DNA from 3 places in the Serratia sp. C2(1) genome. Region 3 is predicted to be linked to each of the others. Evidence: predicted binding sites of a transcription regulator. Region 3 holds the regulator's gene; each other region holds the start of a gene.
The links. The regulator CRP, encoded in region 3, controls carbon source genes, mostly activating them, when cyclic AMP is high. The targets are predictions, from matches to a motif close to ATGTGANNNNNNTCACAT.
Positions count from the first base shown of each region.

Region 1: V2S86_RS21620 (PTS mannitol transporter subunit IICBA) is a predicted target of CRP. The motif match lies at 4,971-4,988, and genes of this name have one in related genera.
Region 2: cdd (cytidine deaminase) is a predicted target of CRP. The motif match lies at 6,593-6,610, and genes of this name have one in related genera.

Region 1 covers NZ_JAZFBA010000005.1:75,297-85,771, forward strand. The annotation lists gene V2S86_RS21595 (MFS transporter) at 1-157, opposite strand, end outside; gene glyQ (glycine--tRNA ligase subunit alpha) at 420-1,334, shown strand; gene glyS (glycine--tRNA ligase subunit beta) at 1,344-3,413, shown strand; gene V2S86_RS21610 (Fic family protein) at 3,453-3,707, opposite strand; gene V2S86_RS21615 (DUF3053 domain-containing protein) at 3,911-4,630, shown strand; gene V2S86_RS21620 (PTS mannitol transporter subunit IICBA) at 5,163-7,082, shown strand; gene V2S86_RS21625 (mannitol-1-phosphate 5-dehydrogenase) at 7,141-8,295, shown strand; gene V2S86_RS21630 (MltR family transcriptional regulator) at 8,469-9,020, shown strand; gene V2S86_RS21635 (LysE family translocator) at 9,017-9,625, opposite strand; gene V2S86_RS21640 (aminotransferase-like domain-containing protein) at 9,765-10,475, shown strand, end outside.
Region 2 covers NZ_JAZFBA010000001.1:2,528,757-2,539,231, reverse strand. The annotation lists gene mglA (galactose/methyl galactoside ABC transporter ATP-binding protein MglA) at 105-1,613, shown strand; gene mglC (galactose/methyl galactoside ABC transporter permease MglC) at 1,625-2,635, shown strand; gene sanA (outer membrane permeability protein SanA) at 2,821-3,564, opposite strand; gene V2S86_RS11820 (NAD-dependent malic enzyme) at 3,732-5,429, opposite strand; gene cdd (cytidine deaminase) at 5,651-6,535, opposite strand; gene V2S86_RS11810 (CidB/LrgB family autolysis modulator) at 6,673-7,368, opposite strand; gene V2S86_RS11805 (CidA/LrgA family protein) at 7,365-7,772, opposite strand; gene V2S86_RS11800 (MFS transporter) at 7,911-9,146, opposite strand; gene V2S86_RS11795 (sugar ABC transporter substrate-binding protein) at 9,327-10,403, opposite strand.
Region 3 covers NZ_JAZFBA010000006.1:26,463-36,937, forward strand. The annotation lists gene V2S86_RS22785 (phosphoribulokinase) at 84-953, shown strand; gene V2S86_RS22790 (OsmC family protein) at 999-1,406, opposite strand; gene crp (cAMP-activated global transcriptional regulator CRP) at 1,786-2,418, shown strand; gene V2S86_RS22800 (YccS/YhfK family putative transporter) at 2,473-4,548, shown strand; gene argD (bifunctional acetylornithine/succinyldiaminopimelate transaminase) at 4,587-5,804, opposite strand; gene V2S86_RS22810 (aminodeoxychorismate synthase component II) at 5,936-6,511, opposite strand; gene V2S86_RS22815 (helicase HerA-like domain-containing protein) at 6,617-8,143, opposite strand; gene btsR (two-component system response regulator BtsR) at 8,284-9,009, opposite strand; gene V2S86_RS22825 (sensor histidine kinase) at 9,009-10,475, opposite strand, start outside.

The DNA.
Region 1 (10,475 bases), on a different contig from region 3:
CGGCACCCAGTTGCGCCTTGTTGAAGTTGAATTCATGCGAGATGTCGTTGGCGGCGAAAGATAACGCGCCGCGATCGACGTAGTTGATCAGCGCTATAAAAAACACCATGGCGAAAATACGGTAGCGATAGCGGCTGTCGGTTAAGGCGTTGGTCATCAGCGAACCTCCTGAAACGTTTGATATCAGGACGCTGCAAGGTTGGTGCCAGTCTCGTTGGCCGTTGCGGGACGGGATGCGGCGGGGGGCGAGGGCATCGAACGGGCGCTTGGTAGGCGCATTTGCCCTAAAAGAGTGCATGAAAAGGCGGCGCTTCTTTGCCGATTCGCAGTTGTTGCCGGATTCTGGCTGTATATCTTACGGTCAACGGGTATACTGGCCCATTCCATATAAATCCACTTGTATCGCGTGCGAATTCAACATGCAAAAGTTTGATACCAAGACCTTTCAGGGCCTGATCCTGACACTGCAGGACTATTGGGCGCGCCAGGGCTGCACCATTGTTCAACCATTGGACATGGAAGTCGGCGCGGGAACCTCTCACCCGATGACCTGCCTGCGCGCACTCGGCCCAGAGCCGATTGCCGCCGCCTATGTGCAGCCGTCCCGTCGCCCGACCGACGGCCGTTACGGTGAAAACCCTAACCGCCTGCAACACTACTATCAGTTCCAGGTGATCATTAAACCGTCGCCGGACAACATTCAGGAACTGTACCTCGGTTCGTTGAAAGAGTTGGGTCTGGATCCGACCATCCACGATATCCGCTTCGTAGAAGATAACTGGGAAAACCCGACGCTCGGCGCCTGGGGCCTGGGCTGGGAAGTGTGGCTGAACGGCATGGAAGTGACGCAGTTCACTTACTTCCAGCAGGTCGGCGGCCTGGAGTGCAAACCGGTGACCGGCGAGATCACTTACGGTCTGGAGCGCCTGGCGATGTACATTCAGGGCGTGGACAGCGTCTACGATCTGGTCTGGAGCGACGGCCCGCTGGGTGTGACCACCTACGGCGACGTGTTCCACCAGAACGAAGTGGAGCAGTCCACTTACAACTTCGAGTATGCCGACGTCGACTTCCTGTTCTCCTGCTTCGAGCAGTACGAGAAAGAAGCTCAGTCGCTGCTGGCGTTGGAAAAACCGCTGCCGCTGCCGGCTTACGAACGTATTCTGAAGGCCGGCCACACCTTCAACCTGTTGGATGCGCGCAAGGCGATCTCGGTGACCGAGCGTCAGCGCTATATTCTGCGCATCCGCACGCTGACCAAAGCCGTTGCCGAGGCCTACTACGCTTCCCGTGAAGCGCTGGGCTTCCCGATGTGCAAAAAGAACGAGAACTAAGAGGCAGCCATGACTCAACAGACTTTCCTGGTGGAAATCGGCACGGAAGAGCTGCCGCCGAAGGCTCTTCGTTCACTGGCAGAATCCTTTGCCGCGAATTTTACCGCCGAGCTCGATAGCGCCAACCTCGAGCACGGCGAAGTGAGCTGGTTTGCCGCTCCGCGCCGTTTGGCGCTGAAAGTGGCCAATCTGAGCGCCGCGCAGGCCGATCGCGAAGTCGAAAAACGCGGCCCGGCGATTGCCCAGGCGTTCGACGCAGAAGGCAAGCCGAGCAAAGCGGCCGAAGGCTGGGCGCGTGGCTGCGGCATCACTGTCGATCAGGCCGAGCGTCTGGTGACCGACAAAGGCGAGTGGTTGCTGTATCGCGCCCATGTCAAAGGCCAGTCCGCGCAAGCGCTGCTGGCGGGCATGGTCAGCACTGCGTTGTCCAAACTGCCGATCCCGAAACTGATGCGTTGGGGCGACTCCGATGTGCAGTTCGTGCGCCCGGTACACACCGTGACCCTGCTGCTGGGTTCAGAACTGATCCCGGGCACCGTGCTGGGCATCGAATCTGCGCGCACCCTGCGCGGCCACCGCTTTATGGGTGAAGCCGAGTTCACTATCGACAACGCCGACCAATACCCGCAGATCCTGCTGGAGCGCGGTAAGGTGATTGCCGATTACGAAGCCCGCAAGGCGTTGATCAAGCGCGACGCCGAGCTGGCGGCGCAGCAGATTGGCGGCAAGGCCGATCTGAGCGAAAGCCTGCTGGAAGAAGTGGCCTCGTTGGTGGAATGGCCGGTGGTGCTGACCGCCAAATTCGAAGAGAAATTCCTGGCGGTGCCGGCGGAAGCGCTGGTGTACACCATGAAGGGCGACCAGAAGTATTTCCCGGTGTATGACGCTGCGGGCAAACTGTTGCCGAACTTTATCTTCGTGGCGAATATCGAATCCAAAGATCCGCAGCAAATCATCTCCGGTAACGAGAAGGTGGTGCGCCCGCGTCTGGCCGATGCCGAATTCTTCTTCAATACCGACCGCAAGAAACGTCTGGAAGACAATCTTCCGCGTCTGGAAACCGTGTTGTTCCAACAGCAACTGGGCACCCTGCGCGACAAGACCGATCGCATCCAGGCGCTGGCGGGCTGGGTTGCCGGCCAAATTGGTGCCGACGTTAACCACGCTACCCGCGCGGGCCTGCTGTCGAAGTGCGATCTGATGACCAACATGGTGTTCGAATTCACCGACACCCAGGGCGTGATGGGCATGCACTACGCGCGCCACGACGGCGAAGCGGAAGACGTTGCCGTTGCGCTGAACGAGCAGTATCAACCGCGCTTTGCCGGTGATGCGCTGCCGGAATCGCTGGTGGCCTGTTCGCTGGCGATCGCCGACAAGATGGACACCCTGGCCGGTATTTTCGGCATCGGGCAACATCCGAAAGGCGACAAGGATCCGTTCGCTCTGCGCCGCGCTGCATTGGGTGTGTTGCGCATCATCGTTGAGAAAAACCTGCCGTTGGATCTGCAGACCCTGACCGAAGAGGCCGTGCGCCTGTACGGCAGCAAGCTGAGCAATGCCAAGGTCGTCGACGAGGTTGTCGAGTTCATGCTGGGCCGCTTCCGCGCCTGGTATCAGGAAGAAGGTCACGCCGTCGACACCATTCAGGCGGTGTTGGCACGTCGTCCGACCAAACCTGCAGACTTCGACGCGCGCGTCAAAGCCGTGACCCACTTCCGTACCCTGGAAGAAGCGGCAGCGCTGGCGGCGGCCAACAAGCGGGTGTCCAATATCCTGGCTAAATCCACCGATACGCTGAACGATCGCGTTCATGCAGCGGTATTGAAGGAAGCGGCCGAGATCCAACTGGCGACCCACCTGGTGGTGCTGCGCGACAAACTGGAGCCGGTGTTCGCGGCAGGCGACTATCAGGATGCGCTGGTGCAACTGGCTGCCCTGCGCGAGCCGGTGGATGCATTCTTCGACAACGTAATGGTCATGGCTGAGGATGACGCCGTGCGCGTCAATCGCCTGACGCTGCTGAGCAAGCTGCGTGAGCTGTTCCTGCAGGTGGCGGATATCTCCGTATTGCAGTAAGCGGTTCTGCCGTGAAAAAGGCGCCTGCGGGCGCCTTTTTTATTGCTGGCGGCGCTGTGCTGCGGTGAGCCGGTATTTTTGCAGACGGCTGTTGGGTTTATCCGGTAGCGTCATTTCGATCCATCCTGCATTCAGCGCAGGTTGCAGATAACGTTCGCGGAAAGATTTCCGATCCTGCCGTTGCAGCTCGCTCTGAATGGCCTCGCGCGACATCTCTCCCTTTAGCGCCGCTAACAGCTCGCCGACTTGGGGGGTAAGGCTTTGCTCCAGCGCCCGCAAAATCATCTCCAGCATAAATTCCACAAAGGGTGCGCAGTCGGTGCGTGTGACAGAGTCCCCGTTACCGCCCATGAGCGGCCTTTCACCACAGAATCGCAACCGAATGGTGAATCGCGTATCGGAACGCATTCAGTTGATCTATTCTTATAGGCGCAAGGAGTGCAACAAAAGGGACGGAGTCCGATGAGAAAGCAGGTTTATAACAGGAGTTATGTCACATGGCGGTAGGGATCCAGAGCAGAGTTTTCGCGCGTTGGTTGGCCCCGGTATTGGCATTGTTGGTGGTCATGCAATTGACCGCCTGCGGCGATAAAGAGCCGGAACAACGCAAGGCGTTTGTTGATTACTTACAGAATACGGTTATGCGCAGCGGCGCGAAAATCCCGACGCTGAGCGAAGATCAGAAGCAGAAATTCGGCAACTATGCCGGTGATTACGCCATCCTGGTCGGTTTTTCACAGCAGTTGTCCAAATCGCTGGATGCCAGCCTGACGCCGGCGTTGGATCAGATTAATCAGATCCGCACCGCCCAGGATTACATGAGCAAGCGCGATTCGCTGCAGCAATCCGTTGGGGCGCTGAACCTGCTGGGCCAGCAGATTCAGTCGGCCAAGTCACAGGCGGACACCTCGCGGGCGGCACTGAAGCAACCTGACGATCTGAAAGCCGTTTATAATCAGGTGTATGACAAGATTGTCACCGGGCCGGCCAATGCGCTGATGCCGGTTATCCCTACCACCGCCAGTTTCGTTCAGGATCTGGTGCAAGTTGGGGATTTCCTGCGGACCCAGGGCAATCAGGTGAGCTTCAACAATAACGGCGTGCAGTTCCGTACTTCGCAGCAGGCAACGCAGTACAACACCATGATGTCGAATCTGGTGGCCAAGCAGCAGGATTTACTGAATGCACAGAAAACCGTCGCGAGCGTGACCCAGTAATTGTTTTTAAGAGGCCGGCTTGCCGGCTTCTGTTATTTATCCCCCCAGCTTTCCAATAGCTTGCTCACTTCTTCCCCAGCGCTTCTGTACTACACTTCAATGAATCACCGTATTTCGTCATGTAGTTTTCTTACATTCATCACGTCGCTATTTGCCTGCGGGATGAATGTTCACAGGGAAGGTCTTCCCCAAACCAGGATTCGGCAGTCACCGATAAAATAAATTGTGATATTTATCACAATTTAAAAACAAACACGCATCATGAAAGTGTGATTCAAATCACTGTTTTTGCGAATTTACGCCGATTTTTTTCGCGTTGTGTTTTTTTTACACCGAATAATTGTGATGTATATCACTATAAGTGCCCGGTGTATGGGGTGTTTGGTGTGATGTTGATCACGAAAAATCCGTGAAGTTCGCGTAGTAAAAACAGCGTGATAGAGTCCACTCGCAGACAGCACCAACACGGCTGGATCGTAACAACAATAATCACGCGCTCTATTGTCAGCGCGTAACAATAGGGGTGTGTTTTATGTTTTCACCAGACATCAAAGTCAAAGTTCAAAACTTTGGCCGCTTCCTGAGCAACATGGTGATGCCCAACATTGGCGCCTTTATCGCCTGGGGTATCATCACCGCGTTATTCATTCCTACCGGCTGGCTGCCAAATGAAACCTTAGCCAAACTGGTTGGCCCAATGATCACCTATCTGTTGCCGCTGCTGATCGGTTATACCGGTGGGCGACTGGTAGGGGGCGAACGCGGTGGGGTTGTCGGTGCCATCACCGCCATGGGGGTGATCGTCGGTGCAGACATGCCGATGTTCCTCGGCGCGATGATCGCCGGTCCGCTAGGGGGCTGGGCGATCAAGCATTTTGACCGCTGGGTCGACGGTAAGATCAAAAGCGGCTTCGAGATGTTGGTGAACAACTTCTCCGCCGGCATTATCGGTATGCTGCTGGCGATTTTGGCATTTATGGCCATTGGCCCCTTGGTCGAAGGGTTGTCGCATATCCTCGCCGCCGGTGTAAATATCATGGTGAGCAACAACCTGTTGCCGCTGGCATCCATCTTCGTTGAACCGGCAAAAATCCTGTTCCTGAACAACGCCATCAACCACGGTATCTTCTCGCCGCTGGGCATTCAGCAGGCGACCGAAACCGGTAAATCCATCTTCTTCCTGATTGAAGCTAACCCAGGCCCGGGCATGGGGGTGCTGATGGCATACATGTTCTTTGGCCGAGGCAGCGCCAAGCAGTCCGCCGGTGGTGCGGCAATCATCCACTTCTTCGGGGGGATCCACGAAATTTACTTCCCGTACGTGCTGATGAACCCGCGCTTGATTCTGGCGGTGATCCTGGGCGGTATGACCGGCGTGTTCACCCTGACCCTGCTGAATGGGGGCCTGGTATCTCCAGCTTCCCCTGGCTCGATCCTGGCGGTGTTGGCGATGACGCCGAAGGGCGCTTACTTTGCTAACCTGGCGGCGATCGGTGCAGCCTTTGTCGTGTCATTCGCGGTCTCCGCCTTCTTGCTGAAAACGTCGAAAGTGAAGGAAGAGGACGATCTGGAAGAAGCGACCCGCCGCATGCAGGAGATGAAATCTCAGGCTAAAGGCGGTGCCGTGGCTCAGGCGGCGGTGGACGGCGACCTGACTACCGTACGTAAAATCATCGTCGCCTGCGATGCGGGCATGGGGTCCAGCGCCATGGGCGCCGGCGTACTGCGCAAAAAAGTGGCGGATGCCGGGCTGAAAAACATCTCAGTGACCAACAGCGCCATCAATAGCCTGCCGGACGATGTGGATTTGGTGATCACCCACCGCGATCTGACCGAGCGGGCGATGCGCCATGCGCCGCAGGCCCAGCACATCTCGCTGACCAACTTCCTCGACAGCAAGTTGTACAGCGATCTGACCGAACGTCTGGTGGCGGCCAACAAAACCACCGATAACCAGCAAAAAGTCATCAGCACGCTTGACGACAGTTTTGAAGCGACCGAGCAAAACCTGTTCAAACTGAGCGAAAGCAACGTGTTCCTTAACCTGCAGGCCAGCGACAAAGAGCAGGCGATCCGCTTCGCCGGCGAACAGCTGGTTAAAGGCGGCTACGTAGAGCCGGAATACGTCCCGGCGATGCTGGAGCGTGAAAAACTCACCTCCACCTACCTGGGCGAGTCGATCGCGGTACCGCATGGCACCATCGAAGCCAAAGATCGGGTGCTGCGCACCGGCGTGGTGTTCTGCCAGTATCCGCAGGGCGTGCGCTTCGGGGATGAAGAGGATGAAGTGGCGCGACTGGTTATCGGTATCGCCGCCCGCAACAACGAACATATCCAGGTGATCACCAGCCTGACCAACGCGTTGGATGACGAAGGCGTCATCGAGCGGTTGGCGAATACCACCAGTGTGCAGGAAGTGTTGGATCTGCTGGGTGGCAAAAAAGCCGGATAACAGAATCATTTTAAGGGGTGCAGCTTGCTGCACCCTTCGACATTGGAAAGGTAGGAATATGAAAGCATTACATTTCGGTGCAGGGAATATTGGGCGTGGCTTTATCGGCAAGCTGCTGGCGGACGCGCACGCCGAACTGACCTTTGCCGACGTTAACCAAAGCGTACTGGACCTGCTGAACAGCCGCAAAAGCTATCAGGTTCACGTCGTGGGCGAGCAGGCGCGGGTTGAGAGCGTGAATGACGTCAGTGCGGTTAACAGCGGCAGCGAAGAGGCCGTGGCGCTGATCGCCGAAGCGGACATCGTGACCACCGCCGTCGGCCCGCAGATCCTGGCTAAAATTGCCGGTACAATCGCCAAAGGGCTGATCAAACGCCATCAGCAGGGCAACAGCCGGCCGCTGAACATCATTGCCTGCGAGAACATGGTGCGCGGCACTAGCCAGTTAAAACAGCACGTGTTCGACGCGTTGCCGCAAGACGAGCAGGCGTGGGTCGAACAGCACGTCGGCTTTGTCGATTCGGCGGTGGACCGCATCGTGCCGCCGGCGGAAGCGGGCAGCAGCGATCCGCTGGAAGTGACGGTAGAAACCTTCAGCGAGTGGATTGTCGATCAGACCCAGTTCAAGGGCCAACCACCGGCGATCGCCGGCATGGAATTGACCGATAATCTGATGGCGTTTGTCGAACGCAAGCTGTTTACGCTCAATACCGGCCACGCCATCACCGCTTACCTTGGTCAACAGGCCGGTCTGCTGACCATCCGTGATGCGATCCTCGATCCTGCTATCCGCCGGGTGGTGAAAGGCGCGATGGAAGAGAGCGGTGCGGTGCTGATCAAACGCTACGGCTTTGACGCCGACAAGCACGCCGCCTATATCGACAAAATCCTCAGCCGCTTTGAAAACCCGTACCTGCACGATGATGTAGAGCGCGTGGGCCGCCAGCCGCTGCGCAAACTGAGTGCCGGTGACCGTTTGATCAAACCGCTGCTGGGCACGCTGGAATATGGCCTGCCGCACGCCAACCTGATCCAGGGCATTGCCGCCGCCATGAGCTACCGCAGCGAGCAGGATCCGCAGGCGCAAGAGCTGGTGGCGTTGCTGGCCAAATTGGGGCCAAAAGCGGCTCTGGCGCAAATTTCCGGTCTGCCGGTTGAAAGTGAGGTTGTAGAACAGGCCATTGCTGTGTATAACGCCATGCAGCGCCAATAGGCTATTTTACTTGCCATTTTACGGTTGGGCAGTGCTCGAACTCCTCACGTACTACGTGTACGCTCCGGGTTCTGCGCGCTGTCTGCCCGCAAACTGGCTGCGACAATAACGCCTATGGTATTAAATTAGTGGCCGATACAGCACACCCCTCCCACGCCATTCGAAAAGCGACGATGGAAGAAGCACAGGCATTTGAAAACCAGGTTCTGGAAAAGCTGAACGCAGGCAAGACGGTGCGCAGTTTTCTGATCGCAGCGGTAGAGCTGCTGGCGGAAGCGCTCAACGTGCTGGTGGTGCAGGTGTTCCGCAAGGACGACTATGCGGTGAAGTATGCCGTTGAACCGCTATTGTCCGGTGCCGGCCCCTTGGGTGAGCTGTCGGTGCGCCTTAAGCTGATGTACGGGCTGGGCGTGATCTCGCGTCACGAATACGAAGACGCCGAACTGCTGATGGCGATGCGCGAAGAGCTCAATCACGACGGATCGGAATACCGTTTTGTCGACGATGAAATCCTCGGCCCGTTCGGCGAACTGCACTGCGTGGCCGCGCTGCCGCCGGTGCCGACTTTTCTGCAGCCCGGCGAAGCGGAAGAATCGCTGATCGCCATGCAGCGTCAGCGTTACCAGCAGGTGGTGCGCTCCACCATGGTGCTGTCGATTACCGATCTGATCGCCGGTATCGGCGCCAAACAGCCGTCCCGGCTTTCTCCTCTCGGCCGCGGTTAAGCAAAGGCCGCGCGCCACTCATCGAATAACAGCCACAGCGCCGTTACCGCCATCAAACCCGCCATCGTCGCGTTAAACAGCCGCAGCTTCCAGGTGACGCGCAGCGCATCGCGTAGGCGATCGCCCAGCGCCGCCCACACCAGCACGCAAGGGATATTCAATGCGGTAAAACCGGCAACGAGCATTAGCGTGTGGCTAAGGCTGGTCCCTTCGCGCGGGGTGAACAGGATCGCGATGTTAATGGCCATCAACCAGGCTTTGGGATTAACCGCCTGGAACAGCGCGCCGTTGAGCAAGCGCATCGGCTGCGCCTGCTGTTTGGCATCCGGCGAGGTCGCCTGGAACAGCTTCCATGACAACCACAGTAAATAGGCGCAGCCAATCACCGCCAGCGGGAAACGTATCGCCCCGGCCCAACTGAGCACCAGCGCCAGCAGGCTGGTGGTCAGGGCCAGCTGTACCCCGCAACCGAGGCTGATGCCGAACACCATCGGCAGGGTGCGACGCAGGCCGAAGTTGACCCCGGAAGAGGCCAGCAGCAGGTTGTTGGGCCCGGGGGTGATCGACATCACCGTGACATAACTGATAAAGGCGGAGTCCAGCATAACGGGTTCCTTAAACGACAGAGTAGCAAGGGAACCAGCATAAAACCTGCGGACGGATGGTGACAGAACCAGAAACACGCTATTGTTATGGGTACAGTTTTATAAGACGTAAACTGTACCCATTACCTGGAGAGAAACTGTGACCCTGCTCGATGAAATGCCGGAAACGCGTTATCAGCAACTGGCGGATACCCTGGCGCAGGCCATTCGCCGCGGCACGCTGCTGCCCGGCAGCCGTTTGCCTTCGGTGCGCCGCTGCGCGCAGACCCACAGCGTCAGCATCAATACCGTGGTGGCGGCCTACCGTGCGTTGGAAGACCGTGGGCTGATCGAAGCACGGCCGCAGTCCGGTTTTTATGTGCGCAGCACGCTGCCGGCTCTGAAAACCGCCTCGCAGCCCAGTAGCCGGATAGAACCGCCGGCGGATGACGTGCTGGCGCTGATCGACAGGGTGTTTGCCGCCCAGCAGAACCCGGCGTTCACCAACCTGTCGTTGGCCTGCCCGCAAACCTCCGATTTTTATCCCGGCGGCAAGCTGGGGCGGATGCTGTCGTCGCAGCTGCGTCGCCAGCCCGATCTGATCGGCAAGTACGCATTACCGCCCGGGAGTTTGCGGCTGCGCCAGCAGATCGCTCGCCGCTCGATGACGCTGGGCATGCTGCTGGAGCCTGGCGATATCACCCTGACCCACGGCTGCATGGAGGCGCTGCAGCTGGCGCTGCGCGTGACCACCAAGCCGGGCGACTGTATCGGGCTGGAGTCGCCGACCTATTTTTATCTGCTACCGCTGCTGGCCAGCCTGGGGCTGAAGGCGCTGGAAATCCCGACCGATCCGCAGCATGGCCTGTCG
Region 2 (10,475 bases), on a different contig from region 3:
GAATTTTTTTATTAAAATGACAGCCTATACCTACGAATTTCACCTTGCAGCTCACCAGGCTGCGGTTTGAAAGTTGATGGGTACAATAATAGCCAGGTGTATTTATGGCCGACAACCCACGCGAATTCCTCCTGGAAATGACCGACATCAGCAAGTCATTCCCCGGCGTCAAGGCATTGGATAACGTTAACCTGCGCGTTCGTCCGCACTCCATTCATGCGTTAATGGGGGAGAACGGCGCCGGGAAATCGACATTGTTGAAATGCCTGTTTGGCATTTATAAAAAAGATGCCGGCAGCATTGTTTTTCAGGGCCGGGAAATTGATTTCAAAAGCTCAAAAGAGGCGCTGGAACATGGCGTTTCAATGGTGCACCAGGAGTTAAACCTGGTCCTGCAGCGCACCGTCATGGACAACATGTGGCTGGGGCGTTACCCGACCAAAGGCATGTTTGTCGATCAAGACAAGATGTTGAAAGATACTCAGGCAATATTCGACGAGCTGGATATTGATATCAACCCACGGGATAAAGTGGGTACGCTATCGGTATCGCAAATGCAGATGATCGAAATCGCCAAGGCGTTTTCCTATGACGCCAAGATTGTCATTATGGATGAGCCGACATCATCACTGACGGAAAAAGAGGTGAACCACCTGTTCACCATTATCCGTAAGCTGAAAGAGCGCGGCTGCGGCATTGTCTATATCTCGCACAAAATGGAAGAGATTTTCCAGCTGTGCGATGAAATCACCATCCTGCGCGACGGGCAGTGGATCGCTACCCAGCCGCTGGAAGGGCTGGATATGGACAAGATCATCTCGATGATGGTGGGGCGTTCGCTCAGTCAGCGTTTCCCCGACAGGCAGAATACGCCGGAAGAGGTGATTCTGGAGGTGAAGAACCTGACGTCATTGCGCCAGCCTTCCATTCGCGATGTTTCTTTCGATCTTCACAAAGGTGAAATCCTCGGCATTGCCGGGTTGGTGGGCGCCAAGCGCACGGACATTGTGGAAACCCTGTTCGGTATCCGCGAGAAAGTGGCGGGCACCATCAAGCTGCATGGCAAGGCCATCAACAATCACAGCGCCAATGAAGCGATAAACCACGGTTTTGCACTGGTAACGGAAGAGCGCCGCTCTACCGGGATTTACGCCTATCTGGACGTGGGCTTCAACTCGCTGATATCCAATATCCGCAACTATAAAAATAAAATCGGTCTGCTGGACAACGCCCGGATGAAAAGCGACACCCAATGGGTGATCGACGCCATGCGGGTCAAAACGCCGGGTCATCACACCCATATCGGTTCGCTGTCCGGCGGCAACCAGCAGAAAGTGATTATCGGCCGCTGGCTGTTAACCCAACCGGAAATATTAATGCTGGACGAACCGACGCGCGGCATTGACGTCGGCGCCAAATTCGAAATTTATCAGCTGATGACGGAATTGGCGAAGAAGGGCAAGGGGATCATTATTGTCTCGTCCGAAATGCCGGAGCTTTTGGGAATTACCGACAGAATACTGGTGATGAGTAATGGTCAGGTTGCGGGCATCGTTAACACCAAACAGACCTCGCAAAATGAAATTTTACGTCTCGCATCCCTGCACCTTTAAGGATCAGAATTATGAACGCGCTGAATAAAAAAACTTTGTTCACCTATTTTAAAGAAGGTGGCATTTACGTGGTATTGCTGGTGCTGCTGGCAATTATTATTATCCAGGACCCGACGTTCCTCAGTTTAATGAACCTGAGCAACATCCTGACCCAGTCATCGGTGCGCATCATTATTGCACTGGGCGTGGCCGGGTTGATCGTCACTCAGGGTACCGATCTGTCCGCCGGGCGCCAGGTCGGGCTGGCGGCGGTGGTAGCGGCAACGTTGCTGCAGTCGATGGACAACGTCAATAAGGTGTTTCCGCATATGGAAACCTGGTCGATTCCGCTGGTGATCTTGCTGGTGTGCGCCGTTGGCGCGGTGATCGGCCTGGTGAACGGTTTGATCATTGCCTACCTCAATGTGACGCCGTTTATTACCACTCTGGGTACCATGATCATCGTCTACGGCATCAACTCGCTGTATTACGATTCTGTCGGCGCTTCGCCGGTAGCGGGGTTCGATCCGAAGTTCTCTACCTTTGCCCAGGGATTCCTGCGCTTTGGCGACTTTAAGCTGTCGTACATTACCTTCTACGCCATTATCGCGATTATTTTTGTCTGGATCCTGTGGAATAAAACCCGCTTCGGCAAAAATATCTTCGCCATCGGCGGTAACCCGGAAGCGGCAAAGGTTTCCGGCGTGAACGTGCCGTTGAACCTGATCATGATCTATGCGCTGTCCGGCGTGTTCTATGCCTTCGGCGGCCTGTTGGAAGCCGGCCGTATCGGCAGCGCCACCAACAACCTCGGCTTTATGTATGAGCTGGATGCCATTGCCGCCTGCGTGGTGGGCGGGGTGTCCTTTGCCGGTGGGGTGGGAACGGTGCTGGGCGTAGTGACCGGGGTGATCATCTTTACCGTCATCAACTACGGGCTGACCTACATTGGCGTTAACCCTTATTGGCAGTACATCATCAAGGGCGGCATCATTATCTTCGCCGTGGCGCTGGACTCGCTGAAATACGCCAAGAAGAAATAATCTTATACCCGTCGTCTTTCAAGCCGCAGCGTTGTTACCTGCACTAGCTCACCCCAGTTACTTACTAAAGTAAGCGCCTGGGGATGAGCGAGCTGGTCGCCTAGCTGCAACTCGAAAGCCATAGGGTATAAAATATGGAAAAAACGGTCGGCAAATGCCGACCTTTTTTATTTTCACCGTTGCGGCTAAGGCTGTTTGGCCTTTTGTTTTTCTGCTGCCAGCTTGTGTTCCAGTTCAACCAATTGCTCCGGCGACACCGCCGGATAACCCTGGGCATCCTCCGGTACCGCGTGCATGGAGGAGATGGGGATCAGCGGGCCGAGGAAGCGCGGTTCGCGCTTGAGTATGTACAGGTCGGTCAATGCGCCAAGGCGGGCGAAGATCTCGCGAGCACGCACCGTCATCATGTCTTTCGGCGACGGCACTGCGTAGCACTGGGCCTGGATCCCCATATGCAGGGCAATAAACAGCGCGCGCTCGCAGTGGAAACGTTGAGTGATAATGATGAAGTCATTGGTGTCGAACACCTTGCGGGTGCGCACTATGGAGTCCAGGGTACGGAACCCGGCGTAATCCAGTACGATATCGCTGGGTGCCACGCCGGCGGCGATCAGATCGCGGCGCATGGTCATGGGCTCGTTATAGCTTTGCTGGGCATTGTCTCCGCTCAGCAGCAGGTATTTCACCTTGCCGCTGTTATAGGCGTTAATCGCGCCCTGAATGCGGTAACGGTAATATTGGTTGATGACGCCGGTACGGTAATATTTGGCGGTGCCAAGTACCACACCGACCTGGCGATGAGGCAGCCCCTGGAGTTCGTCATAAACGTAAGGTGCGGTTTTCCAACTGATCCAGCGATCGAGCGCGAGCGCCGAGAGCATCAACACCGTAATGATGATGAACAGGCTGATTATCAGGCGTTTCCACATGTTGTTGCCTTACGCGCAGGGGTTGAAAAAGAGGGTTCAAGGCTACTTTACCTGACTGGTCGAAGCAAGCTGTCCGCTGCCTGAAGCACGTATTGCGCCGCATTTTTAGGCGCTTTTGACAATAAAAAAGGCCCGGCGTGCCGGACCTTGTGTTTCACCTGCGCAAATCAGAACGAGGTGCGCTTGTAGCTGCGGTACTGTGGCCGCCAGAAGTTGTGTTCAATGGCCTTCGACAGCGCTTCTTCAGAGGTGACGACCGCCATTCCCTGCAGCTGCGCCGCTTTGCCCACTTCCATCGCGATGCACTTGGATACGCCCTGAATATCGTCGATATCCGGCAACAACGCACCATGTCCGTCGGTCGCCAGCGGCGAACAATCCGCCAGCGCGCGGCTGGCGGCCATCAGCATGGCGTCGGTCACGCGGGTCGCACCGGAGGCCAGCACGCCCAAACCAATCCCCGGGAAGATATAGGAGTTGTTGCATTGGGCGATAGGGAACAGCTGGTCTTTATAGCTCACCGGCGCAAACGGGCTGCCGGTCGCGACCAGCGCGGCACCGTCGGTCCAGTTGATGATGTCTTCCGGGCGGGCTTCCACGCGCGAGGTCGGGTTGGACAGCGGCATGACGATCGGGCGCGGACAATGCTTGTGCATTTCGCGGATCAGCTCTTCGGTAAACAGGCCCGGTTGGCCGGAAACGCCGATCAAAATGCTTGGTTTGGCGTTACGCACCACCTCCAGCAGAGAGATAGCGTCGCTGGAGGTCTGCCATGACGCCAGGTTTTCGCTTTTTTGCACCAGCTTGCTCTGGAAATCGAGCAGGTTAGGCAGTTTGTCGGTCAGCAGGCCGAAACGGTCGACCATGAAGACCTGGGCGCGGGCTTCGTCTTCGCTCAGTCCTTCGGATTTCATCTGCGCGATAATCTGCTCGGCGATGCCGCAGCCGGCTGAACCGGCGCCAAGGAAGGTCACGGTTTGATCGCGCAGCTGGCTACCGGCGGCACGGCTGGCGGCGATCAGGCTGCCAAGGGTGACTGCTGCGGTGCCCTGAATATCGTCGTTGAAGCAGCAAATCTCATCGCGATAGCGGTTCAACAGCGGAGTGGCGTTGTTCTGTGCGAAGTCTTCGAATTGCAGCAGCACGTTTGGCCAGCGGCGTTTTACTGCCTGAATGAACTCTTCGACAAAGGCGTGGTATTCATCACCGGAGATGCGCGGGTGGCGCCAGCCCATGTACAGAGGATCGTTGAGGCGCTGCGGGTTGTTGGTGCCAACGTCCAATACTACCGGCAGGGTATAGGCCGGGCTGATGCCGCCGCAGGCGGTATACAGCGAGAGTTTGCCGATAGGAATGCCCATGCCGCCGATGCCCTGATCGCCCAGGCCGAGGATGCGTTCACCGTCGGTGACCACGATCACTTTAACGTTTTGCTTGGTGGCGTTTTGCAGCATGTCGTCGATGCGATCGCGGTTCGGGTAGGAGATAAACAGCCCGCGTGCGCGGCGGTAGATATCGGAGAAATGCTCACAGGCTTCGCCGACCGTTGGGGTGTAGATGATGGGCATCATCTCGCTCAGATGCGCATCCAGCAGGCGGTAGAACAGGGTTTCGTTGGTATCCTGGATATTGCGCAGATAGATGTGTTTGTCGTTGTCGTTCTTGAAATCCTGATACTGACGATAGGCGCGCTCAACCTGCTCTTCGATGGTTTCCACCGCTTCAGGCAGTAAACCGTGCAGGTTGAAATGGCTGCGTTCATCCTCGGTAAAGGCGCTGCCTTTGTTCAGCAGCGGAAATTCCAGCAGAATCGGGCCGGCGTAAGGGATGTAGAGGGGGCGTTTGCTTTCGTATTCAAGTTCCATTGTTTTGCTCTTCAACGTATCGGATAGCTTTTATGATGCCGATCCTAAAAGATCGGGAAAATATGTACAGCAATTGTTATCGGATCATGAGGTAAATTGGCGCAATTATCGACGATCACGTCCTAATTTAACTAAAGAAAGTGTTTTAAGACGTGAATGTCATTGTAATCGGCTTACGGGGCTGTTAACAGCGGCGCCGGGCGGCACCGCCGTGATCGGGATTAGAAAGTGATGCGGCTGACGTTTTGGCAACCCAGCGCTTCCAGCGTGGCGCGGGTAGCATCCCACTGGGTGAGGATAGCGGTTTGCGGCTCGGCCAGTACCGCGCGGCGGATTTTCTGGCAGTCGCTTCCGGAGACGTTCAGCAGAATCAACGCAGCTTGCAGCGGCGGCAGGCTCGGGTTAAAGGCGGCGTTCTCCGCATAACGCCCGGCGTAAATCGTGCCGTCTTCGGCCTCCAGTGCGACACCGCTGTGGGCATTGCTGTAGGGTGCATGGCTTTGGTTGGCGGCGGCCAGCGCGGCTTTCTCCAGTTCGTCAGACAGCGTCAACTGGTAGCCCTGATCGACCCGGTCCATCAACAGCGTGGCGATATCCAGATCTTTCGGGCCGAACGAATCCGGCAGATAGTCGCCAAGCGTGGCCGGATCACGGCCGGGCAGGCGAATTTGCAGGCCGCTGCCGCTGTTCAGTTCGTTCATAAACTGGCGGCAGTGGCCGCAAGGCGTGTAGTTAACGGTGATGGAGACCAGGCCAGGCTCCCCGCGCAGCCAGGCGTGGGTCACGGCACACTGTTCCGCATGAATGGTTTGTTGCATCGGCGCACCGCTGAATTCCATATTGGCGCCAAAATACAGATTGCCGCTTTGGCCGCGGGCAATGGCACCGACGTGGAAATGGGAGATCGGCGTTAACGAGCAAGCCGCTGCCAGAGGCAGCAGGGCAAATGCCAGAGCATCATCATCCAGCCCGCAGCGCTGCTTGATCGCGTCTACCTGCTGCGCCTCGAACATGGCCGGGAAAGCAGGCGCATCAAAATAAGGCAGCAGGGCGGATTGCAATGTCGCGGACAGTTCGCCGAAAGCGGTGTGAAAACGCGGGTGCATAGAAACTCTCTCTACAGGTTAACGGGATAACATTTTAGGCAGCCTTGCGGCAATAAAGTGTGATTTAAGTCTCTTTATTGATGAAAGCAATGCAATGAAAACGATAAATGCGGGATGTATCGCAAGTTTCCAACCCATTAACCGAACAAATGCAGCAGCATCGGGAAGACAAAGGGTGCCAGCAGCGAAGTAATAATCCCGCAAATCACCAGCGCCAGCGAGCTGAAGGCGCCTTCCTGATAGTCCATTTCCGCACAACGTGCCGTGCCTATCGCGTGCGAAGCGGTGCCCATGGCCAGGCCACGCGCAGAACGGGTGGTGATTTTCAGCACTCTGAACAGAGAATGGCCCAATACCGAGCCGAAGATGCCGACGAAAATAACGCAGACGGCGCTGATAGCGGGGATGCCGCCAAGAGATTCCGCTACCGCCATGGCGATCGGCGTGGTGACGGATTTCGGCATGATCGACGCGGCAATCTCCGGCGTTGCGCCCATCCACAGCGCGATGGCACCGCCGCTGATCATCGCCGTCATGCTGCCGATAAAGCACACGGCGATAATCGACTTCCAGCGGGCGCGGATCTGATGCAACTGCTCATACAGCGGAAAGGCCAGCGCCACCACCGCCGGTTGCAGCAAGTCGTTGAGGATTTTGCTGCCCTGAAAATAGCGTTCATAGGGAATGCCGATCAGCAGCAGCAGCGGAATGATCACCGCCATGGAAACCAGCAGCGGGTTCAGCAGCGGCATTTTCAGCCGCTGAGCCAGCCAGCGTGCCGCAAAGTAGACCAGTAAGGTTAACGGCAATGACCACCAGATTTCATGGATCATTTTTTGCCCTCCGCAGGATCGCCACTGCCGATGATTTTACGCTCGCGGTGAAAATAATGAGAGGTGCAGGCGACGACGATCAGCACCATCAGGGTGCTGATAATGCAGGAAACCACCAACGGGCTGAGATGCTCGATGATTTGGCTGTAATAGTTCATCACGCCGACGCCAATCGGCACGAACAACAGCACCATATAGCGGATCAGCAGATGACAGCCGGGTTTGACCCATTTCGCCGGCAAAATTTGGCTGGAGAGCAGGGCGAACAGGATCAGCATACCGATAATGCTGCCGGGAATGGCGATCGGCAGCAGTGTTGCGATGGCATTGCCGGCAAACAAGCAGAGGTAGATAAGGACAATTGCCCTCAGGTATTTCCAGCACAATGCGAACATGTTGGCTATCACCTTTTCCCGTTTAACTGATGTATTCATCATACAATTAAACCGTGACCTGCGCCACAAATCACACCATGAATTCTCTCTATGACATCCATGCCCGTTGGGCAGGTTGACAGCCCCGGCGAAAGGTTGCGCGTGATCTTATTCCACGTGTTCCACGGGGGTGGCGAGAGCATTTGGATGCTGTTTTTGCGCCAGCCGGTGGCCGAGGAAAAAGAATAACAGGCTCAATAACGCGGCGGCAATCAACATCAGAAACATCAGTGGTGGTGCGGCGTAGCTGAGGATAAAACCGCAGATCACCGGATTGATGGCGCCCCCCAACGCACTGAGGTTTTGCACGCCATAGTAGCTGCCTTTCAGATGCGGTGGGGCGATAAAGTCGATAAACATATATTCCACCGGGATGACGATAATCTCCCCCAGCGTGAATATCGCCATGGCCACCGCCCACAACCATACGGATTGCCCCGCCAGCATAAACCCGATCAGCCCGACAATGAAAAACACGGTGCCCAGCACCAGCCAGCGCAGCATGTTTTCCTGACGCATCCCCCGGCTCAGCAAATATTGCAAGGCGATGACGATGCAGGCATTGACGATCATCACCACGCCAATGATTTTGTATGCGAATGCCGCGTTCGAGACGATGATCAGGTATTGCGACAGGTAGCCGGTGAACTGGCCGAATACCACCGCCCCCAACGTACTGCCGAGCGTAAAGTAAATCAGCCGACGATCGCTGCGCAGGATGGCCAGCGTCTGACGAAAATCAGGCAGTGTGATCGGCGAGGGGGCGGCTGCCGCAGGCTGCCCGGGGTGCTGTTGCCCACGCAGACGAAAGCTCAGTGTCGCCACCGTCAATAAGGCCAGCCCGCCGGAGAGATAGAACGGCAACAGCGGGCTCAGCTCGGCCACCATAACGCCCAGAGATGACCCCACAGCCCAGCCGACATTTACCAGCGTGTAGTTGAGTGAGAAGGCTTTTATGCGCTGTGCGGCCGGCAACCAGTCGGCAAAGCACGCTTTAATGGTGATGCCCAGCACCGAATAGGCAGTATGCAGGATCGCCAGTACCAGAATGATTCCTCCTGGGCGCGGGATCCACGGGATGGCGAAAAAACTCAGGGCGAACAGTAAAATGGAAAGCAGGATCAATGTGTTCTTGTTGAACTTGTCCACCAGATAGCCGCCATACAGGCTGGCGAAAATGCCGATCGTCAGGCTGATACCCAGAATAATGCCGACGCTTTTCGGCAACAGGTGGAAATGCCCGGTCAGATAGATAGTAATGAACGGTAGCGTGGCACCACGGCCAATGGTCAATACCAACGAGCTAGCCAGCAATGCGACGATAAGCGGTGGGAATCCCTTCATGTCAGACCTGTTTATGCATACAGTTATTGAGCGATATTGATAACATAGCTCATTTTGGCCGACTGGGAAGATGTAGTGTGAAAAAAAGAGGTTACACCGCCGCTTTTCACGCCGCTGTTGCCCCGATTAATGGGCGCCGCATGCAGCGCCCATACTCTACCTGGGAATAAGCGGAAGAGATTATTTGCCTGACTTGGCCTGCAGCGTGGCGAACCACGGCTGGATAAAATCGTTGCTGTTGCCCCAGCCCGGGATGATTTTTGCCAACCCGGCCACGTTGATCGGCCCCGGCTGGCTGGCCAGCAACGCCTGCGGAATGGACGCCGCCTTGAATTCATAGGTTGCAGGCGTAGGTTCACCGGCAATCTTGTTCGCCACCAGGCGCAGGTTTACCGCACCAATCAGCTTGGTATCCACCGCTACGCTAACTTTCCACGGGCTATTGGCTTCGCGCATCAGTTGCAGATCCTGATTGGAGATGTCGATGCTATACAGCTTGATTTCGGTACGGCCGTTTTCTTTCAGCGCCTTGTAGGCACCCTGACTAAAGGCATCCCAGGTGCCCCAGATCGCGTCAATCTTGCCTTTCGGATACTTGGCCAGCACGGCACCCACCTTGTTGGCGGTATCTCCCTGCACGTCCGATGACACTGCGCCGATCGATTCCAGTTCGTGTATGCCCGGATTTTGCTTCAGCAACTGTTGGTAGGCAGCCTGACGGCGTTCCATCGGCGGGAAACCGGCGACCCACAGCTTGATGATATTGGCTTTCCCGTTGAAGTCTTTTATCAGTTGGCCGAACGACTCATTTGCCAGCGAAGCGTCATCCTGCTGCGACACCGTTACGCCGGGGATGCTGCCGCTGACGTCGGTATCAAACACGGATACGGCAATGCCCGCCGCCGCAATGCGTTTCACCAACTCGGTGGAATAGGGCGCACGGCCCTGCGAAAGAATAATGCCGTCATATTTTTGGCTGATGGCCTGGTTCACGAAATCTTGAAAACGCGCGTCGTCACCGTTGCTGAGGAAGGTATCCACCTTAAAGCCCAGCTTGCGCCCCTCCTGGATGGCACCGGCCAGAAACTGAGTGGTGTTGTCGTCGGAACCCAGGTTGCGGATCACTGCAATGCGGACCGGCCCCTGATGCTGGGCGATGGCGGTTGGCACCGGAGCCGGCGTGGACGATTCTGCGGCGAATAGCGGCAGAGCGGCCAACAGGCCAAGGGCCAGGATTGGGGTCTTTATCGTTTTCATTATTATGGGCTCCAAAAGCAGGTGGGAATCGTCCTTGTATAGCAGTCTTTCTGTCTGGACGTCTATTCGTAA
Region 3 (10,475 bases):
ATTTTGCCCTTGGCAAAAAGGCGTCAAACAGACCAATAACCCTACTCTGACGCCGGCGCATTTAACACGGAGTGACAACCACCATGTCCGCCAAACATCCCGTTATCGCAGTGACCGGCTCCAGCGGCGCCGGCACCACCACCACCAGCGTGGCGTTCCGCAAGATATTCCAGCAGTTGAACATCCGCGCGGCGGAGCTGGAAGGCGACAGCTTCCACCGCTATACCCGGCCGGAAATGGACGCGGCGATCCGCAAAGCGCGCGATCTGGGTCGTCATATCAGCTATTTCGGGCCTGAGGCCAACGACTTCGGCCTGCTGCAACAGAGCTTTATCGAGTACGGCAAGAACGGCACCGGACGGTCGCGCAAGTATCTTCATACCTACGACGAAGCGGTGCCCTATAACCAGGTACCCGGCACCTTTACACCCTGGGAAGCGCTGCCAGCGCCGACCGACGTGCTGTTCTATGAAGGGTTGCATGGCGGCGTAGTTACCGAACATACCGACGTGGCCAAACATGTCGATCTGCTGGTCGGCGTGGTACCGATCGTTAACCTGGAGTGGATACAAAAACTGATCCGCGATACCGGCGAGCGCGGCCATTCCCGTGAAGCGGTGATGGATTCTGTGGTGCGTTCGATGGAGGACTATATCAACTACATTACGCCGCAGTTCTCCCGCACCCACATCAACTTCCAGCGCGTGCCGACGGTCGATACCTCCAACCCGTTCGCCGCCAAAGCCATTCCTTCACTGGATGAAAGCTTCGTGGTGATTCATTTCCGTGGGCTGGATCAGATCGATTTCCCTTATCTGCTGGCAATGCTGCAAGGCTCGTTTATCTCGCACATCAATACGCTGGTCGTGCCGGGCGGCAAGATGGGGCTGGCGATGGAGCTGATCATGGCGCCGCTGGTGCAGCAACTGCTGGAAGGCAAAAAAATCGAGTAATGGGCCGGAGCGCGGCGGCAGGCCGCGCCCCTAAATTCTTGCGTTTTACGCCACGTCGCGGATTTCAAAGCTGTGGGTCACGCTGGCGGCCTTGTTCAGCATCAGCGATACCGAGCAATATTTCTCGGCGGAGAGGTTCACCGCACGTTCAACGATCTTGTCGGTCAGATCTTTACCGGTCACGATAAAATGCAGGTTGATATGGGTAAATACGCGCGGCGCTTCTTCACGCCGTTCGGAGGTCAGTTTCACCTCGCAATCGCGCACGTCATTCCGCCCTTTTTTCAGGATCGACACCACGTCGATAGCGCTGCATCCGCCCACCGACATCAGCACCATTTCCATTGGGCTGGGCGCTTTATCGCCGGCATTGCCATCCATCAATACCTGATGGCCGGACGCGGATTCACCCAGAAACGTCAACCCTTCTACCCACTTAACTCTTGCCTGCATGCTGGTCACTCCGGTTAATTTCTTAAAATCAGGGTACGCTTTCGCATAGAAACTGGCAACGGAACCTGATGCTAATCATGCGCGAGCAAGACAACACGAGACACCCGCCTCACTCTGTGCTACAAACAGAGCCGCAATAAATCTTTCCGGGACACTGATTTCAGGGAAACTCCCAGAGAAAGGCTCCTTTACCGGTATGTTAATAGAATGTAGCTTGCAGCTCTCCCGGCAAGTTAATATGCTAGAGCGACAGCGTATATTTATGACACGCCTCAAAACCTGCTGCCAGCCACCCTTAAAACAACGGCGACAGCACGTTTTACAGGGAACTCTGACCCCTGTGACACAAGGCAGCGATAACAACAGAGGATAACAGCGAATGGTTCTCGGCAAACCGCAAACAGACCCTACACTCGAATGGTTCCTGTCTCATTGCCATATCCACAAATATCCATCCAAAAGTACGCTGATTCACCAAGGTGAAAAAGCCGAAACGCTTTACTACATCGTAAAAGGCTCCGTCGCGGTGCTGATTAAAGATGAAGAAGGTAAAGAGATGATCCTGTCCTACCTTAACCAGGGGGATTTCATCGGCGAGCTTGGATTATTTGAAGAAGGCCAGGAGCGTAGCGCCTGGGTCAGGGCGAAGACCGCCTGTGAAGTGGCTGAGATTTCTTACAAGAAATTCCGCCAGCTGATTCAGGTCAACCCGGACATCCTGATGCGCCTGTCAGCGCAGATGGCAAGCCGCCTGCAAGTGACCTCAGAGAAAGTGGGTAACCTCGCCTTCCTGGACGTTACCGGCCGCATCGCGCAAACGCTGCTGAACCTGGCGAAACAGCCCGATGCCATGACTCACCCAGACGGCATGCAGATCAAAATCACCCGCCAGGAAATTGGCCAGATCGTCGGTTGCTCACGTGAAACCGTCGGCCGCATTCTGAAAATGCTGGAAGATCAAAACCTGATCTCCGCCCACGGCAAAACCATTGTCGTTTACGGCACGCGTTAATCACTGAAAAAACGGCGCGATGATTCGCGCCGTTTTTTTATGCCCCGACCGACCATGTGGCGTCGACTGATTTACCACCCGGAAGTCAATTACGCACTGCGGCAAACGCTGGTGCTGTGTCTGCCGGTGCTCCTTGGCCTGCTGATTGGCCACCTGCAACTCGGCCTGCTGTTTTCCCTGGTTCCCGCCTGCTGTAACATCGCCGGGCTGGACACGCCCCACAAACGTTTTTTCAAACGCCTGATCGTCGGCGGCTCACTGTTCGCACTCAGCAGCCTGTTGCTGCAGCAGGCGTTGCTATGGCAACTGCCGCTGCCGGCGTTAATGCTCGGCCTGGCCCTGCTGCTCGGCGTCAGCGGCGAAATCAGCCCGTTGCATGCCCGCCTGCTCCCCGCCGCGTTGATCGCCGCCATTTTTACGCTCAGCATGGCCGGCACGGTGCCGCTGTGGTACGCCCCCTTGCTGTATGGGGTGGGGACAGCCTGGTACGGCCTGTTCACCTGGTTCTGGTTCAAGCTGTGGAAAGAACAGCCGATGCGCGAATCGCTGAGCCAGCTTTATCTGGAACTGGCGGACTACTTCGAAGCCAAGTATTCCCTGTTGACCCAACATACCGATCCGCAAACTGCGTTACCGCCGCTGCTGGTGCGCCAGCAAAAAGTGATGGACCTGATCAGCCTGCTGTATCAGCAGCTTAACTTTTTGCCGCACGCCAATAATCTCGAGCAAAAACGCCTGCAACGGACCTTTCAGGTCGCGCTGGATTTGCAGGAGCACATTACCGTCAGCCTGCACCTGCCGGAAGAAGTGCAAAAGCTGGTGGAGCAGAGCCAGGCCGAGGCGATTATCCGCCGCAATGCGCAGGTGATTGCCGGCCGGCTGCGCACGGTGGCGCACGATATTCTCTACCATCAATACTCCCAGCGCTTCAGTATGACCCACGAGCTGGCCGCCCTGGAGAAAGTGGCCGCACAACACCCCGACAACCCGGTGGGTCAGTTCTGCTACTACCACTTCAGCCGTATCGCTCGCCTGCTGCGCACCCAGCATCCGTTATACCGCCGCGATCTGATGGCCAATCAAAGCCGCCTGCCGTTCTGGCCGGCGCTGTTCAGCTACCTGTCGTTCAAATCCAACGCCCTGCGCAATGCGGCCCGTCTGGGGGTGATGCTGGCGGCGGGCAGCAGCCTGGGTATGGTGTTCAACCTGCCAAAACCTTACTGGATCCTGCTGACCATCATGCTGGTGAGCCAGAACGGCTACAACGCCACCCGGGTGCGCATCCAGCACCGTGCGCTCGGCACATTGGCCGGGCTGGTGATCGCCGCCGGGTTGCTGCAGTTGCAGATGCCCGAGAGCGCTACCCTGAGCGTGATGTTGGTCATTACGCTGGCGGCCTATCTGGTTTCGCGTAAAAACTACGGATTGGCGGTGATCGGCTTTACGGTGACGGCGGTCTATACCCTGCAACTGCTGGCGCTGAACGGCACGCATTTCCTGATCCCTCGCCTGATCGACACCCTGATCGGCTGCGTGTTGGTGTTCGGCGGCACCATCTGGCTGTGGCCACAGTGGCAAAGCGGCCTGCTGCGCAAGAACGCTCATCAGGCGCTGGAGAAAGATCAACAGGCGCTTCGCCTGCTGCTGGAAGAGCAGGAACCCGATCCCAGCGCGCTGGCTTACGCGCGCATGCAGGTGAACCAGGCGCACAACGCGCTGTTCACTTCGCTTAACCAGGCGATGCAGGAGCCGGGGTTTGAATCCAGCTATCTGGCAGATATGCGCCTGTGGGTGACGCACAGTCAATTTATTGTCGAACACCTGAACGCCATGACCATTCTGGCGCGCGAGCACTATATGCTGACGCCAAAGCTGGCGCAGGAGTATCTGCAAACCTGCGAGATCGCGCTGCAAAGCTGCCAGCAGCGGCTGGAATACGACGGGCCGAGCGGCAGCAACAGCATCATGCAGCCACCGGATTTACGCCCGGAAATGCCGGTCACCGAGATGGAGCGCCACCTGCGCCGTATTCTGTCCCACCTGAGCGTCATGCACACCATTTCATCGCTGGCCTGGCGCCAGCGCCCGCATCACGGCATCTGGCTGAAACGCAAACTGCGCGATCAATAAGGGCGCCCTGCGGCGCCCCTTGTCATCCCGAGATGGGATTAAGCGTTAATCACGTCCTGCACCGCCAGCTCAAACAGCGCCATGCCATCGTCGATGTCTTTCAGTTCCACGACCAGAGAAGGGGCAAAGCGGATCACATTAGGACCGGCATTGAGGATCATCAGCCCACGCGCGGCGGCGGCGGTGAGGAAATCTCGCGCCTTGCCGTGATACGGTGGCGTGAGTTCGGCGCCAATCAGCAGCCCCATGCCGCGAATATCGCTGAAAATACCGTATTTTTCGCCAATCTTCTGCAATGCCTGCACGTACAGGAGATGACGTTGTTCGATGCCGCTCAGCACTTCCGGGGTATTGATCACGTCCAGCGCCGCTTCCGCCACCGCACAGGCCAGCGGGTTACCGCCGTAAGTGGTGCCATGGGTACCCACCTGCATCACCGAGGCAATCTCTTCGGTGGTCAGCATGGCGCTGACCGGGAAACCGCCGCCCAGCGCTTTGGCGGTGGTGAGAATATCCGGCGTCACGCCATAATGCATATAGGCGAACAGTTTGCCGCTACGCCCCATGCCGCTCTGCACTTCGTCGAACACCAGCAGCGCCTGGTGCTTATCGCACAGTTCGCGCACACCTTTGAGGAATTCGGCGTTCACCGGGGTTATCCCGCCTTCGCCCTGGATCGGCTCCATCACCACCGCACAGGTATGGTCGTCCATCACGGCTTTTACCGCCGCCAGATCGTTGAACGGCACGTGCACGATATCCGCCGGTTTTGGGCCAAAACCATCGGAATACTTGGCCTGCCCGCCCACCGAAACGGTGAACAGCGTACGGCCGTGAAAGGCGTTATAAAACGCGATGATTTTGGTTTTATACGGACTGTGGCGGCTAATGGCGTAGTGACGCGCCAGCTTGAAGGCCGCTTCATTGGCTTCAGCGCCTGAGTTGGCGAAAAACACCCGATCGGCAAAAGTGGCATCAATCAGTTTGCCGGCCAGCCGCAACGCCGGCTCATTGGTGAAGACGTTGCTGGTATGCCACAAGGTTTCGCCCTGTTGCTTCAGCGCCTCAACCAAGGCAGGGTGGCAATGCCCCAGCGCCGTGACCGCAATGCCGCCGGAGAAATCGATGTACTCCTTCCCCTGCTGATCCCACACGCGGCTGCCTTTGCCCTTTACCGGAACAAACTGGGCAGGTGCATAAACAGGCAAGATAACCTGATCAAAAGTGCTGCGGCTTACTGGGTATTTTTCGGTCATTATGGGGTCCACCCTAAAATTGATTCGGTATTTTCACTGCCATTAAGTGAAAATATAATCACAAAATATGCATAAAAAACCAATAAAGGGCAAACGTAAATCGTCTTCGTCGGCAAAAAAAAACTAACTGATTAACTTTTAAGGAAATTATCCAGCAGTTGGTGACCCTGCTCGCTCAGGATACTCTCAGGATGGAACTGCACCCCTTCCAGCGCCAGCTGACGGTGGCGGATGCCCATGATTTCATCGCGAACCCCGTCGCGCTCGCTCCAGGCCGTGACTTCGAAACAGGCAGGCAGCGTGGCGGCTTCCAGCACCAGCGAGTGGTAGCGGGTAACGGTCAACGGGTCGTTCAGCCCGCGAAATACGCCGCTGTCGAGATGGCGGATCGCTGAGGTTTTACCGTGCATTACCTCGCGGGCGCGCACCACATTTGCCCCAAACGCCTGCCCCAACGCCTGATGCCCCAGGCAAACGCCGAGGATCGGCAGCTTGCCGGCAAAATGACGGATCGCGGCCAGCGAGATACCGGCTTCGTTCGGGGTACAAGGACCGGGGGAGATCACCAGACGCTGCGGTGCCAGCCGTTCGATATCGGCCAGTTGCAGCTCGTCGTTGCGCTTCACCAGCACCTCGGCGCCTAATTCGCAGAAGTACTGGTAAAGGTTATAGGTAAAAGAGTCGTAGTTATCGATCAACAGCAGCATAGTGTTTCCAACGGACATCATCGTAGGGGGCAAGTATCTCGCCCCGATTTACACGGGCGCAGTATACAACGCCCCTGCAATACTGCCGCTACCGATAATTCCCGCTTACTTTTTACGGCCGCCCATGATCGAACCCAGCACGCCACGCAGGATCTGGCGGCCAAGATCGCGCGCCATGCTCTTGGCGGCGGTCTGGACGATACCGTCGCGCTTGCCGCCGCGCGGGCCGGTGGACCCGAACAGAATTTCGTTCAGGCCGCCCATCAGGCCACCGCCCGCCTGCTGCTGCGCCTGCGGTTGTTGCGCCGGCTGGCCCGGCTGCGGGCTGCCGACGGTGGCAAACCCTTCCGACGACAGCTTCTCATAAGCCGATTCGCGATCGACCATATCCTCGTAACGGCCATACAGCGGTGACTTGTTAATTGCGCTGTTTAACCCTTCAGCCCCCAGCATGCCCATTTTGGACTCCGGCGCGATCACCATCGCTCGCTCCACCACGTTTGGCCGCCCTTTCTCGTCGAGGAATGACACCAGCGCCTCGCCCACGCCCAGCTCGGTGATCGCCGTTTCCGCGTCGAAAGCCGGGTTGGCGCGCAGGGTCTGCGCTGCGGCTTTCACCGCTTTCTGATCGCGAGGAGTAAAGGCGCGCAAGGCATGTTGCACGCGGTTGCCCAACTGGCCAAGCACGCTGTCCGGGATATCCAACGGGTTTTGGGTGACAAAATAGATGCCGACGCCTTTGGAGCGGATCAGGCGTACCACCTGCTCGATTTTGGTCAGCAGCGCTGCCGGCGCGTCGTTGAACAGCAGGTGCGCTTCGTCGAAGAAGAACACCAGTTTCGGCTGTTCCGGGTCGCCCACTTCCGGCAGGTGTTCGAACAATTCGGCCAGCAGCCACAGCAGGAACACCGAATACAGTTTCGGCTGATTGATCAGCTTGTCCGCCGCCAGCAGGTTAATGATGCCGTGGCCGTTGGCGTCGGTTTTCATCAGGTCATTGATGTCCAGCATCGGCTCGCCGAAGAACTGATTGGCCCCCTGCTCCTCCAACGTCAGCAGGCCGCGCTGGATAGCGCCGACCGAGGCGGAAGAGATATTGCCGTACTGGGTCTGGAACTGTTTGGCGTTGTCGCCCACGTATTGCACCATGGCGCGCAGGTCTTTCATGTCCAGCAACAACAGCCCATTGTCGTCGGCGATTTTGAATACCAGTTGCAGCACGCCGCTTTGCACGTCGTTCAGATCCAGTAAGCGCCCTAACAGCAGCGGCCCCAGATCGGAAACGGTCGCACGGATCGGGTGGCCCTTCTCACCATAAATATCCCAGGGAATGAGGGTGCAGGCCTGCGGCTGCCAGTCGCTAACCCCAATCGCCGACAGGCGCGCTTGCAGTTTCTCTGAGGGCACGCCTTCGGTGCCTATCCCCGACAGATCGCCTTTCACGTCCGACAAAAACACCGGTACGCCGATACGCGAAAACTGCTCGGCCATTCTTTGCAGCGTCACGGTTTTACCGGTCCCGGTCGCGCCGGTAATCAGGCCATGGCGGTTCGCCAAAGCGGGCAGGATCGCCAGATCCTGTACCGGTTTCCCGTCTTTCATCGCTTTGGCGATAATCCGTGCTTCACTCATTTTCTTTTCCTTTGACGCTGACCCGGCGCGAAAAGCGCCTGTTGATGTCAATAAAGCTATAAGCGCGGCGTAACCCCGTCAAGGACAAACAAAAAGGGCGTCATCAAGACGCCCGTAAAGCCAATAATTTCAGAATCGCCCTAACCCCGCAGCCCCAGCTCCTCCTTCAGCGCTTTGAGGTAGCGGCGGCTGACCGGCACCGGTTCGCCGGCCGGCATGATCATCTCCGCCGCACCGCTGTCCTCGAAGCGAATTTCGCGTACCTGCTCCAGGTTGACCAGATACTGGCGGTGGCAGCGCACCAGCGGCGTACGGAGCTCCAGCGTCCGCAGCGTCAGTTCGGTGAAACACTCCATACCGTCATTGCGCACCACGAACACCCCGCTCAACCGCGAACGAACAGCCACCACTTCGTCAAAACGCAGCAGGTAGATGCGGCTATGGCCGGTGCAGGGAATGTATTTCAGATAGCCGGCGCTTTCATCCAGTGCGGCGACATTCTGCTGCCCACGGTGCTGCTGCAGGCGCTGCAGCGTTTTGCTCAACCGCTTCGGCTCCGCCGGTTTCAGCAGATAATCAAATGCATGTTCCTCAAAAGCCTGCACCGCATACTCGTCGTAGGCGGTCAGGAATACGATATGCGGCATGCGATTGGGATCGAGCATCCCCACCATCTCCAGCCCGGTGATACGCGGCATCTGAATATCCAGGAACACCACGTCCGGCTGCAAACGGTGGATCCCGCTGATGGCTTCAATCGCGTTGGCGCATTCGCCGACGATGCAGATGCCGTCTTCCGCCTCCAGTAAATGCCGCAGGTTATCGCGTGCGGAAGGTTCGTCATCGACAATCAGTACGTTTAACATCAGGCAGCCCTCGCCAGCGGCACGTTGAGCGTAATGCGGGTGAATGTTTGCGGCTCGCAGGCCACCTGAACGCCATAACCGTCGCCGTAGCGAACGCGTATGCGCTTATCCACCAGGTTCATCCCCAGCCCGCTGTTGTTCGGCTGCGGCTGGAACAAGCCGGCGTTATCGGTCACTTGCAGCAGCAGGCACTCCCCCTCGCGCCGCGCGCCGATATCAATCCGTCCCACGCCCAACAGTTGCGATGTGCCGTGCTTGATGGCGTTCTCGACGATCGGTTGCAGCGAAAAGGCCGGCAACCGCACCGCCAACAGTTCTGCCGGCAGCGAAACCGCGATCTCCAGCCGATCGGCAAAACGCGCCTGCTCAATTTGCAGATAGGCGTTCACGTGTTCAAGCTCGTCCGCCAGGCTGACCTCGTCATCCGAACGTTTCAGGTTTTTGCGGAAAAAGGTGGAAAGATACTGCACCAGCTCGCAGGCCCGGTCGCCATCACGGCGGATCACCGCCACCAGCGTATTCAGGGCGTTAAACAGGAAGTGCGGGTTAACCTGCGCATGCAGCAGTTTGATTTCGGACTGCGCCAGCAGCTGTTTATGCCGCTCATACTGCCCGGCCATAATCTGCGCGGACAACAGGCTGGCGATCCCCTCACCCAGCGTACGATTGATGGTACTGAACAACCGGCTCTTGGGCTCGTACAGCTTGATGGTGCCGATCACCCGCTGATTCTCGCCACGCAGCGGGATCACCAGGGTCGAACCCAGCTTGCAGTTGGGGTTGATCGAGCAGCAGTAGGAAAGCTCGTTACCGTCGGCGTACACCACTTCGTTGTTATCGATAGCGCGGTGCGAATGCCCCGATGAGATCGGCGTGCCCGGCAGATGGTGGTCATCGCCAATGCCGATAAACGCCAGCAGTTTCTCGCGATCGGTTATTGCCACCGCGCCAATGCCCAGCTCCTGATAGATCACCCGCGCCACTTTCATGCTGTTTTCCTGATCGAACCCCTGCCGCAGAATACCTTCGGTGCGTTCGGCAATCTTCAGCGCCTTGGCGGAAAACGCGCTGGTGTATTTCTCGAACATCGCCCGCCGGTCCAGCAGGATTTGCATGAACATCGCCGCCCCCAGGGTATTGGCGATCAACATCGGTAAGGCAATGTGCTCCACCAGCCGCAGCGCCTCGTCGAAAGGCCGCGCAATCGCCAGAATAATCGCCATCTGCAACACTTCGGTGACCAATGCCACGCCGGCGACAAACAACGGATTAAACAGCAGGTCGATACGCCTGCGGCGCATGGCGATGCTGTGTACCAGCCCGCCGACCAGCCCTTCCGCCACCGTGGATACCGCGCAGGCGATGTCGGTCATGCCGCCCAGCGTATAACGGTGCAGGCCACCGGTCAGCCCCACCAGAAAACCGACCGAAGGCCCGCCCAGCAGGCCCCCCAGCACGGCGCCGAT